DNA from 2 places in the Mycobacterium sp. IDUB_3 genome. Region 1 is predicted to be linked to the other one. Evidence: riboswitches for the same ligand, from Rfam matches in the RefSeq annotation. Region 1 holds a riboswitch; the other holds the start of a gene.
What was found. A riboswitch is a leader RNA that binds a small molecule or an ion and turns the genes downstream of it on or off. The one in region 1 is predicted to bind cobalamin.

Region 1 (7,500 bases):
CAGCGACGGCAGCACCAGCGCCGCCAAGCCGCGCGCGGTGGCCTTGAGCATGTCGAAGAAGTCGAAGTAGTCCCGCCACAACGTGATTCGCCCGTTCTGGACCTCGAACACGCCGCACACCCAGAACTGCAGCCGCAGCGGGCCGAAGATCAGCGCGTCGGTGCGTTCGGTGAGCACCGCGCCGCCGTGGGCCGCGATGCGATGGATCTTCACCTCAAAGGCGGCGCGGCCCTCCATCCGGCGAAACAGCTTGATGGCCCTGGCCCGGCCATGGATGGTGGGCAGGCCGACGTTCTCGTAGACGAGATCGTCGGCCAGCGCGGCGTCGGCGGCGTCGTAATCCGCGTCCTGCAGGGCGTTCAGGAATCCTTCGACCGTGCGGGTGTTCGCAACGGTTGTGCCAGTCAGCTCGGTCATCTTGCCAGCGTAGGCGCGTGGCAACGGGGCGCTATGGCAGGGTAAGCACGATGCGCGTCGCCGTGGTCGCCGGGCCGGATCCCGGGCATGCGTTCCCGGCGATCGCGCTGTGCCGGCGCTTCGCCGAAGCCGGCGACGAGCCCACTCTGTTCACCGGCGCCGAATGGCTGGACGCCGCCCGCGGGACCGGCATCGACGCCGCCGCGCTGGACGGGCTGGCGGCCCTCGACGACGACGTCGATGCCGGGGCCCGGATCCACCGGCGCGCCGCGCGGATGGCCGTGCTCAACGTGCCCGCGCTGCGCGAATTGGCGCCCGACCTGGTGGTGTCCGACGTCATCACCGCCGGCGGTGGCATGGCCGCCGAGCTGTTGGGCATCCCGTGGATCGAACTCAACCCGCACCCGCTGTACCTACCGTCGCAAGGACTGCCGCCGATCGGCAGCGGGCTGGCGCCGGGCACCGGCATCCGGGGCCGGCTGCGCGATGCCGCGATGCGCGCGCTGACGGCGCGATCGGTGCGTACCGGCCTGCAGCAGCGCGCCGACTCGCGCGTCGAGATCGGGCTGCCGGCGCGCGATCCCGGCCCGCTGCGCCGGCTGATCGCGACGCTGCCCGCGCTGGAGGTTCCCCGCCCGGACTGGCCCGCCGAGGCCGTCGTCGTCGGGCCGTTGCACTTCGAACCGACCGACCGGATTCTCGAGGTCCCGGCGGGGTCCGGGCCGGTGGTGGTCATCGCGCCGTCGACCGCCTTGATCGGCACCGAGGGCCTCGCCGAGGTGGCGCTGGCGTGCTTGACGCCGGGGGAGACCCTGCCGGCGGGGTCGCGCCTGCTGGTGTCGCGGTTGGACGGTCCGGAGCTGACGGTGCCGCCGTGGGCGACCGTCGGGCTGGGACGCCAGGACGAGCTGCTGGCGCATGCCGACCTGGTGATCTGCGGCGGCGGCCACGGCATGGTGGCCAAGACGCTGCTGGCCGGCGTGCCGCTGGTGGTGGTGCCCGGCGGCGGTGACCAGTGGGAGATCGCCAACCGGGTGCAGCGCCAGGGCAGCGCCCGGCTGATCCGGCCGCTGACCGCCGACACGCTGGTGGCCGCGGTCAACGAGGTGCTGTCGTCGCCGGGTTACCGTGCGGCGGCGCAGGCGGCGGCGGCCGGCGTCGCCGGCGTCGCCGACCCGGTCCGGGTGTGCCGCGACGCGCTGGCGGTCGCCGGATGATCCGCAGCGCGCCGCCGCGGTCGCCTTATGCTTCGGCGGGATGCACCCGATGAGGATCATCACGACAATCGCCGCCGGCGCCGTGGCGGCCGGCGCGCTGGCCGGCGCGGCCGTCGCGCACGCCGACAGTCCCGAGGAACAGCAGGCCTGCCAGTTGATGGACGATCCGGCCGCCGCCCAACAGGGACTCGCGCCGGCCGAGTACGCCTTCATGCAGTTGCGCGCCACCATGTCGGCCCAACGCGCGCGCGACGTGATGTCCATCGCGGTGCAGGAGGACTGCCCCAACCACATCATCGACCTGCCGGCCAGCTGGCGGTAGCGCGCTTCGCGCTCAGGTGTCCGATACCTGCGGGCTGGGTATGTTGACTGGCGTGCGGCTAACGGAGTTTCACGAGCGGGTAGTCCTACGCTTTGGCACTACCTACGGGTCTTCGGTCCTGGTGGATCACGTGCTGACCGGCTTCGACGGCCGCACGGCGGCCCAAGCCATCGAGGCCGGGATCGAGCCCCGCGACATCTGGCGGGCGTTGTGCGTGGACTTCGACGTGCCTCGGGAACAGTGGTGATCTGACGCGTCAGTCGTATGCCGGGTACGCGTTCTGCCGCAGCACGCAGTCGCCGCACAGAGAACTTCCCGGCAGTCGATAGAAAAGGCAACAGCTGCGGCGGCTGAAGCCCAGTTCTGGGCCGGTCAGGACACCGGACCCGGCCAGCACGCCGGTGTCCAACAGCGACCGCGTCATCTCCACGATCGCGGGGCGCAGGTCCGGCCGCGCCGACAGCATGGCCCGTGCGGCTCCCACCAGTGCGGAGGCGATGTTGCCCGCGAGCAGGGCGGGCGCCAGGTTGACCCGCAGGCCGGCGGCGAGCGGCCGCATGTGCTCGCTCACCACGATGCGATACAGCATGTCCGGTGCGGGGAAGGTGACGGGTTTCCCGGCAGGTTCGGGCAGTCGTAGCTGTGCACCGTCGTCGGCGCGCTGCAGGTCTTCGAGGTCGGGGACGACGCCGTGGCCGACCGCGCAGGCGAGCACCGGAGACCACAGCCGAGTGGCGTGGGCGAGGTGAACCAGCGACGCGCCGATCCGCAGATCGGCCGTGCGGTAGCGCCGAATGGTGGCGTCGATCAAGTCGGCACAGCCGTCCGCGTAGGACTGTCCGACCGGATGCCATCCCGCGGCGTCTCCACCCACGGTCAGAGTGAAAAAGCCTCCGTAGCAAGCTATTTCAGCCAGCTGAGCGGAGATGTCCATTGCTTCGCGACCGCCTCTTGGGGAAATCCGCCCCGGTTGTGGTGAGGGCGCGTCGACGGCGAGTATCTGGCTCTCTCGGGTGGGCATGCCCATGGAGATCACAGTGGCGGGACCGCACCGGATTCACACCGGTTTCCTCGTGCTTTCGGGCTGGAAGGCCCGTCGACGCCTTTCGGTAGCCGATGTTGCCACACGCGACGGAGAGAACGGCGTGTCGACCTTGAATCGAACACCTGTTCGGCTACTGTGGTGAGTGTTCGGCCAGCCAACTTGTCGGTGGCCCTCTCTAGTGTCACCGACAACCGACCGATACCGGTCAGACGAACACCGACTATAGGAGAGGCACCATGGCGCAAGCCCCCGACCGCGAGAAGGCTCTCGAACTGGCGATGGCCCAGATCGAAAAGAGCTATGGCAAAGGCTCGGTGATGCGTCTCGGCGACGAGACCCGTCAGCCGATCTCGATCATCCCGACCGGATCCATCGCACTGGACGTTGCCCTGGGCATCGGCGGGCTGCCCCGCGGCCGGGTCGTGGAGATCTACGGCCCGGAATCCTCGGGTAAGACCACCGTCGCCCTGCACGCGGTGGCCAACGCCCAGGCCGCCGGCGGCGTCGCCGCCTTCATCGACGCCGAGCACGCCCTGGATCCCGACTACGCCAAGAAACTCGGCGTGGACACCGATTCCCTGCTGGTCAGCCAGCCCGACACGGGGGAGCAGGCCCTCGAGATCGCCGACATGCTGATCCGCTCCGGCGCCCTGGACATCCTGGTCATCGACTCGGTGGCCGCGCTGGTGCCGCGCGCCGAGCTCGAAGGCGAGATGGGCGACAGCCACGTCGGACTACAGGCCCGGCTGATGAGCCAGGCCCTGCGGAAAATGACTGGCGCGCTGAATAATTCGGGCACCACCGCGATCTTCATCAACCAGCTGCGCGAGAAGATCGGAGTGATGTTCGGCAGCCCCGAGACCACCACGGGTGGAAAGGCTTTGAAGTTCTACGCGTCGGTGCGCATGGACGTGCGCCGGATCGAGACGCTCAAGGACGGCACCAACGCGGTCGGTAACCGCACCCGGGTCAAGATCGTCAAGAACAAGGTGGCGCCGCCCTTCAAGCAGGCCGAGTTCGACATCCTCTACGGCCACGGGATCAGCCGGGAAGGATCGCTGATCGACATGGGCGTGGAGCAGGGCTTCATCCGCAAGTCCGGCTCCTGGTTCACCTATGAGGGTGAGCAGCTCGGTCAGGGCAAGGAGAACGCCCGCACCTTCCTGATGGAAAACGACGAAGTCGCCAACGAGATCGAGAAGAAGATCAAGGAAAAGCTCGGCATTGGCGCGGTCGTGACCGATGACGACGTCCTGCCCGCCCCCGTCGACTTCTGAGCCCTCCCGCGAAGAGCAGGCGCGGGCGCTGTGCCTGCGCCTGCTCACCGCGAGAGCGCGCACCAGGGCCGAGTTGCACGGCCGGCTGGCCAAACGCGGCTATCCCGACGACGTCAGTGAACGGGTGCTCGACCGGTTGGCCTCCGTCGGCTTGATCGACGACGCCGACTTCGCCCAGCAGTGGGTGCGGTCCCGCCGGGCGCACGCCGGGAAGAGCAAACGTGCCCTGGCCGCCGAGCTGCACACCAAAGGCGTCGACAACGACGTGATCACCGCGGTACTGGCCGGGATCGACGCCGGCGCCGAGCGGGACCGGGCGGAGCAGTTGGTCCGGTCCAAGCTGCGCCGCGAGACGCTGAACGACGACGACGCGCGGGTGACCCGCAGGCTGGTGGGGATGCTGGCGAGGCGGGGTTACAGCCAGAACATGGCGTGCGAGGTCGTGTTCGCCGAGTTGGCCGCCGAGCGGGAGCGCCGCCGGGTCTAGGCCGGTGACGTGCGGTTTCTCGCGCGCCGACCGGTCGCCGTACCATTGGCCCCGTGACTTCGATGGTGCGAGAGACCGTGGCGGCGGCCGCCGCGCCGGCGCGCACCTACCAAGTCCGCACCTACGGCTGCCAGATGAACGTCCACGACTCGGAACGGTTGGCGGGCCTGCTGGAAGCGGCCGGCTACCAGCGCGCGGCCGACGGCGCCGACGCCGACGTGGTGGTGTTCAACACCTGCGCCGTGCGCGAGAACGCCGACAACAAGCTGTACGGCAACCTCAGCCACCTGGCGCCGCGCAAGCGCGAGGATCCCGAGATGCAGATCGCCGTCGGCGGCTGCCTGGCGCAGAAGGACCGGGACGCCTTGCTGCACAAGGCGCCCTGGGTCGACGTCATCTTCGGCACCCACAACATCGGGTCGCTGCCCACGCTGCTGGAGCGCGCCCGGCACAACAAGGTCGCCCAGGTGGAAATCGCCGAGGCGCTGCGGGAGTTTCCGTCGTCGCTGCCCAGCGCACGCGAATCCGCCTATGCCGCTTGGGTTTCCATTTCCGTCGGGTGCAACAACAGCTGCACGTTCTGCATCGTCCCGTCGCTGCGCGGCAAGGAGGTCGACCGCAGCCCTGACGACATCCTGGCCGAGGTCGCCTCGCTGGTCGACGACGGCGTGCTCGAGGTCACGCTGCTCGGTCAGAACGTCAACGCCTACGGGGTGTCCTTCGCCGACCCCGGCCTGCCCCGCGACCGCGGCGCCTTCGCCCGCCTGCTGCGGGCCTGCGGCGACATCGACGGCCTGGAGCGGGTGCGGTTCACCTCGCCGCATCCGGCCGAATTCACCGACGACGTGATCGAGGCCATGGCGCAGACGCCGAACGTCTGCCCCGCCCTGCACATGCCGCTGCAGTCCGGATCCGACCGGGTGCTGCGCGCCATGCGACGGTCCTACCGGGCCGAGCGTTACCTCGGCATCATCGACCGCGTCCGGGCCGCCATGCCGCACGCCGCCATCACCACCGACCTGATCGTCGGATTCCCCGGTGAGACCGAAGAGGACTTCGCCGCCACGCTCGACGTGGTGCGTCAGGCCCGGTTCTCGGCCGCGTTCACCTTCCAGTACTCCAAGCGGCCCGGCACCCCGGCCGCCGAACTCGACGGCCAGATCCCGAAAGCCGTTGTGCAGGAACGCTATGAGCGGCTCATCGAGCTGCAGGAGGCGATCTCGCTGGAGGGCAATCAGGCGTTGATCGGTCACACCCTCGAATTGCTGGTCGCCAGCGGTGAAGGGCGCAAGGACAGCCGCACCGCCCGCATGTCCGGGCGGGCCCGCGACGGCCGGCTGGTGCACTTCGCCGTCGACACACCCGGGGACGTCAGGCCCGGCGACATCGTCACCACGGTGATCACCGGCGCCGCACCCCACCACCTCATCGCCGACGCGGGCGTCGTCACGCATCGCCGCACCCGGGCGGGCGATGCGCAGGCCGCCGGGCAGCGCCCGCGCGGCATCGGCCTTGGCATGCCCGCCGTCGGGCCGCCCGCCGGCCCGGCCGAACCCCTTGGATGTGCGCTGTGAAAAACGAGATGAACAACGACGACGCACAACTCGGCGCCCTGCGGACCGAGATCGAGGCCGCCGAACGCCGCGTGGCCCGCGGAATCGACCCCGGGCCGCGGGCCTTCTTCGTGTCGATCCTGGTGTTCGTGCTGCTGGCGTCGTTCATCCTGCCGCACACCGGCGACGTGCGCGGCTGGGACGTGTTGTTCGGCAGTCACGGCGCCGGTGCGGCCGCCGTCGGCCTGCCGTCGCGGGTGTTCGCCTGGCTGGCGCTGGTGTTCGGCGTCGGCTTCTCGATGCTGGCGCTGGTGACGCGGCGCTGGGCGTTGGCCTGGGTTGCGTTGGCGGGCACGGCCATCGCGGGCGCCGCGGGCATGCTGGCGATCTGGTCGCGTCAGACCGTGGCCGCGGGGCACCCGGGGCCGGGCTGGGGTCTGATCGTCGCCTGGCTCACCGTGCTCGTCCTCATCTACCACTGGGCCCGGGTGGTCTGGGCGCGCACCATCGTGCAACTCGCCGCCGAGGAGCAGCGGCGCCGCGTCGCGGCGGAGCAGCAGTCAATCACCCTGCTGGACGGCCTCGACGATCCGGCCCCGCCCGCCCCCGCGGAGACCCGCGACGACCCCGGCACGACCAACGGGATCTGACGGCCGCTAGGGCTTGCGGGTCAGGGCCTCGACGGCCGCCTGCGCCCATTGCCGCCACTGCTCAGCGTTGGCCTTGGCCTCTTCGGCCTCCTTGGTGCGGCCCGCGGCCGCGGCCTTCTGCGCCTGCTGTTCGTATTGCTCGGCGCGGGCCTGGAACTGCTCGGCCCGGGCCTGCGCTTGTGGGTCGGACCAGCCCACGTCGCCGGCGTCGCGCACCTTCTTCTCGACCGCGCGCAGCCGGCGCTCCAACTCGGCGGACCGCTCGCGCGGGACCTTGCCGATCGCGTCCCACTTCTCGGTGATCGCGCGCAGCGCCGCGCGGGCGGCGTCGTGGTTGCTGGTGTCCAGCTTCTCCGCCTCGGCCAGCAGCGCCTCTTTGGCGGTCGCATTGGCCCGGAACTCCGCGTCCTTCTCCGCCGTCACCGCGTTGCGGGCGGTGAAGAACACGTCCTGGGCGGCCTTGAAACGCCGCCACAGGGCGTCGTCGACCTCCCGGGTCGCCCGGCCGGCCGCCTTCCACTCGGTGAGCAGC
Region 2 (7,500 bases), on a different contig from region 1:
CGCGACTGCCTGCGGATCGCCCTGCAGGCCGCTAACGGGTCGAATGCCCAGGCATGGCGCTGGCTGTTGATCTCGGATCCGGCGCTGCGCACCAAGATCGCCGAGCTGTATCGCCAGGCCTACCTGCTGCGCGTCGGTGGACAGCTGATCGCCGGCCTGATGCCCGCGGGAACTCCCGAGAGCCGGGTCATGTCGTCGACGGAGTGGCTGGTCGAGAACATGGCGCGCGTACCGCTGCTGGTAATCCCTTGCTATGAGCCCTATTTGCCTCGCATCGAGGGCGACGAATCGTTTCACCTGGCCACGTTGTACGGCTCGATCTTCCCGCCGGTGTGGAATTTCCAGCTGGCGCTGCACACCCGGGGATACGGGACGTGCATCACCACCCTGCATCTGCATCACGAAGAGGAAATCCGGATCCTGGTCGGGATCCCGCCGACCTACGTTCAGGGTTGTTTGTTGCCGGTAGGTCGGCTGCGGGCGGGCCGCACGTTCTCACCAGCGCCCAGGCGGCCGCTCGAGGAAGTGGTTGCGTGCGACCGCTGGGATGGCCCCCCGCTCTAGAATGGAGCTTTCACCGCTTTGTGCAGGGCATTCAGCGCGCACAGTCTGATAGCCTCTAACAAAGATTTGGTTCGGCAAGAGAGGACGAATGCGAATGTTCGCCAGCCCGCAGTCGTCCAGATTTGCACACCGCTAACCATGGCGAAGGCCGACTCACTGCGAGCCAGCGGCACAGCCGATTCTCCCACTCGCCGCGCCGAGATCCTGGCCACCGCCGCGTCTTTGATCGCATCCTCAGGGCTGCGGACGTCGCTGCAGGAGATCGCGGATGCCGCAGGCATTCTTCCCGGCAGCCTGTATCACCATTTCGAGTCCAAAGAAGCCATCCTCGTCGAGCTGATCTTGCGCTACCAGGAAGACCTGGAGCGCATCGGACGGTCCGCGCAGGAGAGATTGGACGGACCTGATGCTCGTCCGGTCGCCGACCAGATCATCGAGCTCGGGTCGGCGATCGCCAACTGCGCCGTCGAACACCGCGCGGCGTTGCAGATGTCGTTCTATGAGGGGCCGGGTACGGACCCGGAGCTGACCAAGCTGACGCAGCAGCGGCCCGTGGCCATCCAGGAGGCGATGCTGCAGACGCTGCGGGCAGGTCGGTGGAGCGGCTACATCAAACCCGACATCGATCTGCCGACGCTGGCCGATCGAATCTGCCAAACCATGCTGCAGGTCGGCCTCGACGTCATGCGCCACAGTTCGTCAGCCAACCAGGTGGCCGAGCTGCTGTGCCGAATCATCCTGCAGGGCTTGGCAACTCGCCCTCCAGCTGACTCGGCACTCGACCGGTCCAACGCCTTTGCCGCCGCCAATGACGTCATCGCGACATGGTCCGACGACAGCGACGCGGACCCGAGCGACAAGGCGGCGCTGGTGCGCGCGGTGGCGCGAACGGAATTCGGGCGCAGGGGGTACGAGGTCACCACCATCAGGGACATCGCCTCGGCGGCCGGCCTGGGCACCGGGACGGTATACCGGGTGATCGGATCGAAGGACGAACTTCTGGACTCGATCATGCGCTCTTTCGGCAAGAAGGTGGAGGCCGGCTGGGTCAGCGTGCTTCGTTCCGACGCCACCCCCACCGAGAAGCTGGACGCGCTGAGCTGGGTCAACGTCAATGCGTTGGATCAGTTTTCCGACGAGTTCAGGATTCAGCTGGCCTGGATGCGGCTGTCGCCGCCGACAGCGAATCCAGGCTGGTCCTACACGACGCGCCTGAGGCAGATGAAATCGCTGCTCTCCGAAGGGCTCCGCTCGGGCGAGATCGCGATGGAAGCCCCGTCGACCGCGATGCTGGCGCGCTGCCTCATCGGCCTGCAGTGGATTCCGGAGAACATTCTCCGCGAGATTGGCAAACGCCCTGCTTTGCTGCATGTTCGCGACACCGTCCTGCGCGGCGTCGCCGTCCGCGGCAACTAAACCTCAATTAACCCGCCCCGGTATTGAACCAAATAACTGTTACCCATACAGTTGAGCAGTTAGAACCGCGTTGGCATTATCCGAGAAGGGGATTTCCATGACCATTGTCGATCGGTTGCGCTACGACGGCAAGCGCGCTCTCGTTGTTGGTGGCGCGACTGGCATGGGCGCCGCGGCGGCCAAGTCAGCGGCCGAACTGGGTGCCGAAGTCATTGTGATGGACTACGCGCCGGTCGATTACAAGGTCGCCCAGTCCGTCCAGGTGGACCTACGCGACCCCGCATCCATCGATTCCGCCCTCGAGCAGGTCGAGGGCCCGATCCACGCGGTGTTCTCCGCCGCCGGCGTCGCGGACGGCACGATCGACCTGATGAAGATCAACTTCATCGGCCACCGCCACCTCATCGACCGGCTGCTGGAGCAGAACAAGCTGCCGAACGGCGCTGCGATCTGCTTCATCTCTTCGGTGGCCGGCATGGGTTGGGAGAACGACCTGGACCTGATGCTGGAATTCCTGGCCACGCCGGACTTCGCGGCGGCCGAGGCCTGGTGCCAGGCGCACGAGGCCGAAGGCATCAACCATTACGGCACCAGCAAGAAGGTGATCAACACCTACGTGGCGACCCAGGGCTATCCGCTGGCGAAGAAGGGCATTCGGATCAACGCGATCTGCCCGGGGCCGACCGACACCCCGCTGGCCCAGGCCAACGCGGACCTGTGGCTCAGCTTCGCCCAGGACTACCGCGACGAGACCGGCTCGAAGGTGCACACCCCCGAGCAGATGGGCGACGTGATGACGTTCCTCAACAGCGAAGCGGCCTGCGGCATCAGCGGGATCACGCTGCTGGTGGACTCCGGACACACCATGGCCTCGATGACCGGCGCCTACGCGCCCGGCAAGCCGATCATCGACATCATCATGGGCAAGGTAAAGCTGTAGCCCCGCTGCCGGGATCCGTCGCGCTACCGTCGGAGGGATGGCACGCATCATCGTCTTCGGCGGGCACGGCAAGGTCGCACTGCAGCTCGCCCGAATCCTGACCGAACGCGGCGACCAGGTGAGCTCGGTCTTCCGCAATCCCGACCAATCCGACGATGTCGCTGCCACCGGTGCCAAACCGGTGGTGGCCGACATCGAGCGGCTCGACACCGACGCGCTGGCTGACCTGGTGACCGGACACGACGCGGTCGTCTTCTCGGCCGGGGCCGGCGGTGGTGATCCGGACCGGACCTATGCCGTCGACCGCGACGCGGCGATCCGGGTGATCGACGCCACCGCACAGGCGGGCATCAAGCGGTTCGTCATGGTGTCCTACTTCGGCGCGGGGCCGGATCACGGTGTGCCGCAAGATGATCCGTTCTTCGCCTATGCGCAGGCCAAGGCCGCCGCCGATACCCACCTGCGCGACAGCGACCTGGACTGGACGGTGTTGGGTCCCGGCCGGCTCACGCTGGAACCGGCGACCGGCAAGATCGCGCTACGGGACGGAAACCGGCCCGAAAATGACTCCGTGTCCCGCGCAGACGTCGCGCTCGTCGCGGCCGCCGCGCTGGCCGACGATTCGACCATCCGGCGGACCATCGAATTCAACAACGGCGACATCCCGATCGCCGAGGCACTGGCTGGCTGACCCGGCCGAGTAGCGTGCAGTCCATGGGGGAAGCGCCGACGAAGTGGCAACCCGACATGGCCGACGTCTTGCCTATTTCGAAGTCGGAGATCCCCACGGACCGCTCGTCATCCATAATCACGGTGGACCCAGTAGCCGACTCGAGGCACGCCTCTTAGCGGATGCCGCGTCGAAGAATCGACCGCGACTCGTCTGTGTGGACCGACCAGGCATGGGTCAGTCCAGCCGTCAGAAAACACGCTCGTACTCCGGCTGGGCCGACGACCTGATGACGGTTGCGGATGCGTTGGGGTACCGCGAATTCGGGGTCACAGGCTGGTCTGAGGGCGCCCGTGGGCACTCGCTGCGGCCGCCTACATCGATCCCATTCGACTGCGTCACGTGAGCAGCATCGCGGGTGGAAGTTACGGAGCGTTCGGTGACAACTGGGCAGCCGGTCACCTTTCCAAAATCGACGCACTGGGCGGTTCCCTTGCACTGCGTATGAAACCCGCGTTCAGCATCATGTACGCCATCCTGGGCGTAACCGCCAAACACTTCCGCGGATCGTTCGTCAAACAAATACGAAAGATCGTCAACGATTACGATCGGCAGATCCTGCTTCGCCCGGAGATCGAAACCGCCTTCAGCGAATCGTGCGCCGAATGCTTCGCTCACGGTTCGGGCGGATTGGTGCGCGACGCTGAAGTCCTTTATCGGAGTTGGGCTTTCGATCTGTCGACAATCGGACGCCGAGTCCACATGTGGCAGGGACTCGATGACCGGCTTGTCCCGGACCTCATCAATAAGGCGGTGGCCGACGCAATGCCTGGCGCGGTGTGGCATCCGGTCGCTGATGCCGGGCACTTCGTGGCCGTCGGCGTCGCGGACGAAATCTTCGCCATCGCTGCCGAGGAGCTGGGCGGTCGGCGGACTCGTTGACAGGTATCGCGAGTGACACTGGCCGGCGCTCAGCACCGATCCGCGAACGTTTGGCGCCCGCCCGGACCTGGCTGACTGACCCCGCCGGAGTAAGCTACCTTACGCAGCTGGTCTGCTTGCGCCGCAACGGCGGCGTGGGCATCGAGCGAGGCAACGTTAGTAACGCTTCGTGAGAGGGAACCCGGTGAGAATCCGGGACTGTCCCGCAACGGTATGCAGGAACGACCGCCGTCAGAGTTTTTGGCAAGCACTGGTCGCAAGACTGGGAAGCGACGGCCATTAGGAGCACCACCGAAGTGCGCGCCTGCGAGTCCGGAGACCTGCCAGCCGTGCCGGGCGCGCCGCGTCCGGCGGCTCATCGCCTCGAGGAATGGGCGTTCGGCTGCAGTCGTTGCGATTGGTACCTGGGTACGCACCGCCAACGGATTGGCTGCACGTCCGCCGGCGGTGACCACCACGCCGATTGAAGGACGAATAACGTGACCCCTCAAGCATTCACCGCAACGGTTGTCGGCTCGCCACGCATCGGTCCCAAGCGCGAACTCAAACGCGCCACCGAGGGCTACTGGGCCGGACGCACCAGCCGAGCCGATCTGGAAAAGGTTGCCGCCACACTGCGCCGCGACACCTGGAAGGGCCTGGTCGACGCTGGCCTGGACTCGGTGCCGGTGAACACCTTCTCTTACTACGACCAGATGCTCGACACCGCGGTCATGCTGGCCGCGCTGCCGGCCCGGGCCGCGCAGGTCCCCGACGACCTGGACCGTTACTTCGCCGCGGCGCGCGGCAATAAGGACGTCGCGCCGCTGGAGATGACCAAATGGTTCGACACCAACTACCACTACATCGTTCCCGAGATCGGGCCGGAGACCACGTTTTCGCTGAACCCCGACAAGGTGCTGTCGGAGCTGAAAGAGGCTCGAGGTCTTGGGATTCCGGCCCGCCCGGTGGTCATCGGCCCGGTGACGTTCCTGCTGCTGAGCAAGGGCGTCGACGGTGGCGGCGCGCCGATCGAGCGGCTCCAGGAGCTGATACCGATCTATTCGGAGCTGTTGTCGCTGCTCGCCGACAACGGCGCGCAGTGGGTCCAGCTCGACGAGCCCGCGCTGGTCACCGACATCTCCCCCGACGCGCCGGCTTTGGCCGAGGCGGTCTACAACAAGCTGGGCTCGGTGAGCAACCGGCCGGCCATCTACGTCGCCACCTACTTCGGTGATCCCGGCGCCTCCTTGGCCGGGCTGGCCCGCACGCCCGTGGAGGGGATCGGTGTCGACCTGGTCTACGGCGCCGACACGGCAGTGGCGGCGGTGCCGGAGCTGGCCGGCAAGACCCTGGTCGCCGGTGTGGTGGACGGGCGCAACATCTGGCGCACCGACCTGGAGTCGGCGCTGGGCAAGCTGACCACCCTGCTGGGTTCGGCGGCCCACGTGGCGGTCTCGACGTCCTGCTCGACGCTGCACGTGCCGTACTCGCTGGAGCCCGAGACCGGCCTCGATGACGCGCTGGGCAGCTGGCTGGCGTTCGGACAGGAGAAGGTCGCCGAGGTGGTGACGCTGGCCCGGGCACTACACGAGGGCCGCGACGCGGTCGCCGACGAGATTGCCGCGTCCAACGCCGCGGTGGCGTCCCGCAAGAGCGACCCGCGCCTGCACAACGACGGGCTGCGGGCTCGCATCGATTCGATCGTCGCGTCGGGAACGCACCGTGGTGATGCGGCTCAGCGCCGCGCCAGCCAGGAAGAGCGGCTGCATTTGCCGCCGCTGCCGACCACCACCATCGGGTCGTTCCCGCAGACCGTCGAGATCCGCAAGGCCCGCGCCGCGCTGGTCGCCGGTGAGATCGACGAGGCCGAGTATCAGAGGCGGATGAAGCAGGAGATCGCCGACGTCATCAAGTTGCAGGAAAGCCTCGGGATCGACGTGCTGGTGCACGGCGAACCGGAGCGCAACGACATGGTGCAGTACTTCGCCGAGCAACTGGACGGCTTCTTCGCCACGAAGAACGGCTGGGTGCAGTCCTACGGCAGCCGGTGCGTGCGGCCGCCGGTTCTTTTCGGCGATGTGATCCGCCAGCACCCGATGACGGTGGAGTGGGCCAAGTATGCGCAGTCGCTGACCGACAAGCCGGTGAAGGGCATGCTGACCGGTCCGGTGACGATCCTGGCGTGGTCGTTCGTCCGCGACGACCAGCCGCTGGCCGACACCGCCAACCAGGTGGCGCTGGCCATCCGTGACGAGACCGTGGATCTGCAGGCCGCGGGCATCGCGGTGATCCAGGTCGACGAGCCGGCACTGCGGGAGCTGCTGCCGCTGCGTCGCGCCGATCAGGACGACTACTTGCGTTGGGCGGTAGGGTCTTTCCGGTTGGCCACCTCCGGCGTCGCGGACTCCACCCAGATCCACACCCACCTGTGCTATTCGGAATTCGGTGAGGTGATCGGAGCCATCGCCGACCTGGACGCCGATGTGACGTCCATCGAGGCGGCACGCTCACACATGGAGGTGCTGGACGATCTGAACTCGATCGGCTTCTCCAACAGCGTGGGGCCGGGCGTCTACGACATCCACTCGCCGCGGGTGCCGAGCACGGACGAGATGGCCGAGTCGCTGCGCGCGGCGCTGCGGGCCGTGCCCGCCGAGCGGCTGTGGGTCAACCCCGACTGCGGGTTGAAGACCCGCAACACCGACGAGGTGAATGCGTCGCTGAAGAACATGGTCGCCGCCGCGCACCAAGTTCGCGCGAAGGCTTAGGTTTTCGGGTTTTCGCGAGCGTAAGCCCACTGCGATTTCCGGCGATTATTCGCAGGGGGCTTACGCTCGCGGACCTACTCCGACTTCTCCGAAACCAGTTCCACCGGAACGTCGTCGGCCCACGGCTGGCGGACGACCATGTCGGCGACCCGGACGATGCCGCGCTCGAATTCACCCGTCGCCGCGTCGACCAACCGGTACGCCTGCGTCTGCTTGTG

Region 2: another riboswitch for cobalamin. It lies ahead of metE (5-methyltetrahydropteroyltriglutamate--homocysteine S-methyltransferase); the one in region 1 lies ahead of ACZYVJ_RS23015 ((2Fe-2S)-binding protein).

Annotation. Positions count from the first base shown of each region.
Region 1 is NZ_JBVAXZ010000002.1:447,519-455,018, forward strand. It holds gene ACZYVJ_RS22995 (limonene-1,2-epoxide hydrolase family protein) at 1-417, opposite strand, end outside; gene ACZYVJ_RS23000 (glycosyltransferase) at 468-1,634, shown strand; gene ACZYVJ_RS23005 (hypothetical protein) at 1,684-1,956, shown strand; gene ACZYVJ_RS23010 (DUF3046 domain-containing protein) at 2,009-2,203, shown strand; gene ACZYVJ_RS23015 ((2Fe-2S)-binding protein) at 2,213-2,890, opposite strand; cobalamin riboswitch at 2,931-3,069, opposite strand; gene recA (recombinase RecA) at 3,238-4,278, shown strand; gene recX (recombination regulator RecX) at 4,244-4,765, shown strand; gene miaB (tRNA (N6-isopentenyl adenosine(37)-C2)-methylthiotransferase MiaB) at 4,828-6,339, shown strand; gene ACZYVJ_RS23035 (Rv2732c family membrane protein) at 6,348-6,968, shown strand; gene ACZYVJ_RS23040 (DUF349 domain-containing protein) at 6,975-7,500, opposite strand, start outside.
Region 2 is NZ_JBVAXZ010000001.1:1,974,269-1,981,768, forward strand. It holds gene ACZYVJ_RS08590 (nitroreductase family protein) at 1-564, shown strand, start outside; gene ACZYVJ_RS08595 (TetR/AcrR family transcriptional regulator) at 703-1,980, shown strand; gene ACZYVJ_RS08600 (SDR family oxidoreductase) at 2,078-2,920, shown strand; gene ACZYVJ_RS08605 (SDR family oxidoreductase) at 2,958-3,611, shown strand; gene ACZYVJ_RS08610 (alpha/beta fold hydrolase) at 3,655-3,996, shown strand; gene ACZYVJ_RS08615 (alpha/beta fold hydrolase) at 3,993-4,532, shown strand; cobalamin riboswitch at 4,673-4,874, shown strand; gene metE (5-methyltetrahydropteroyltriglutamate--homocysteine S-methyltransferase) at 5,012-7,282, shown strand; gene ACZYVJ_RS08625 (DUF3556 domain-containing protein) at 7,357-7,500, opposite strand, start outside.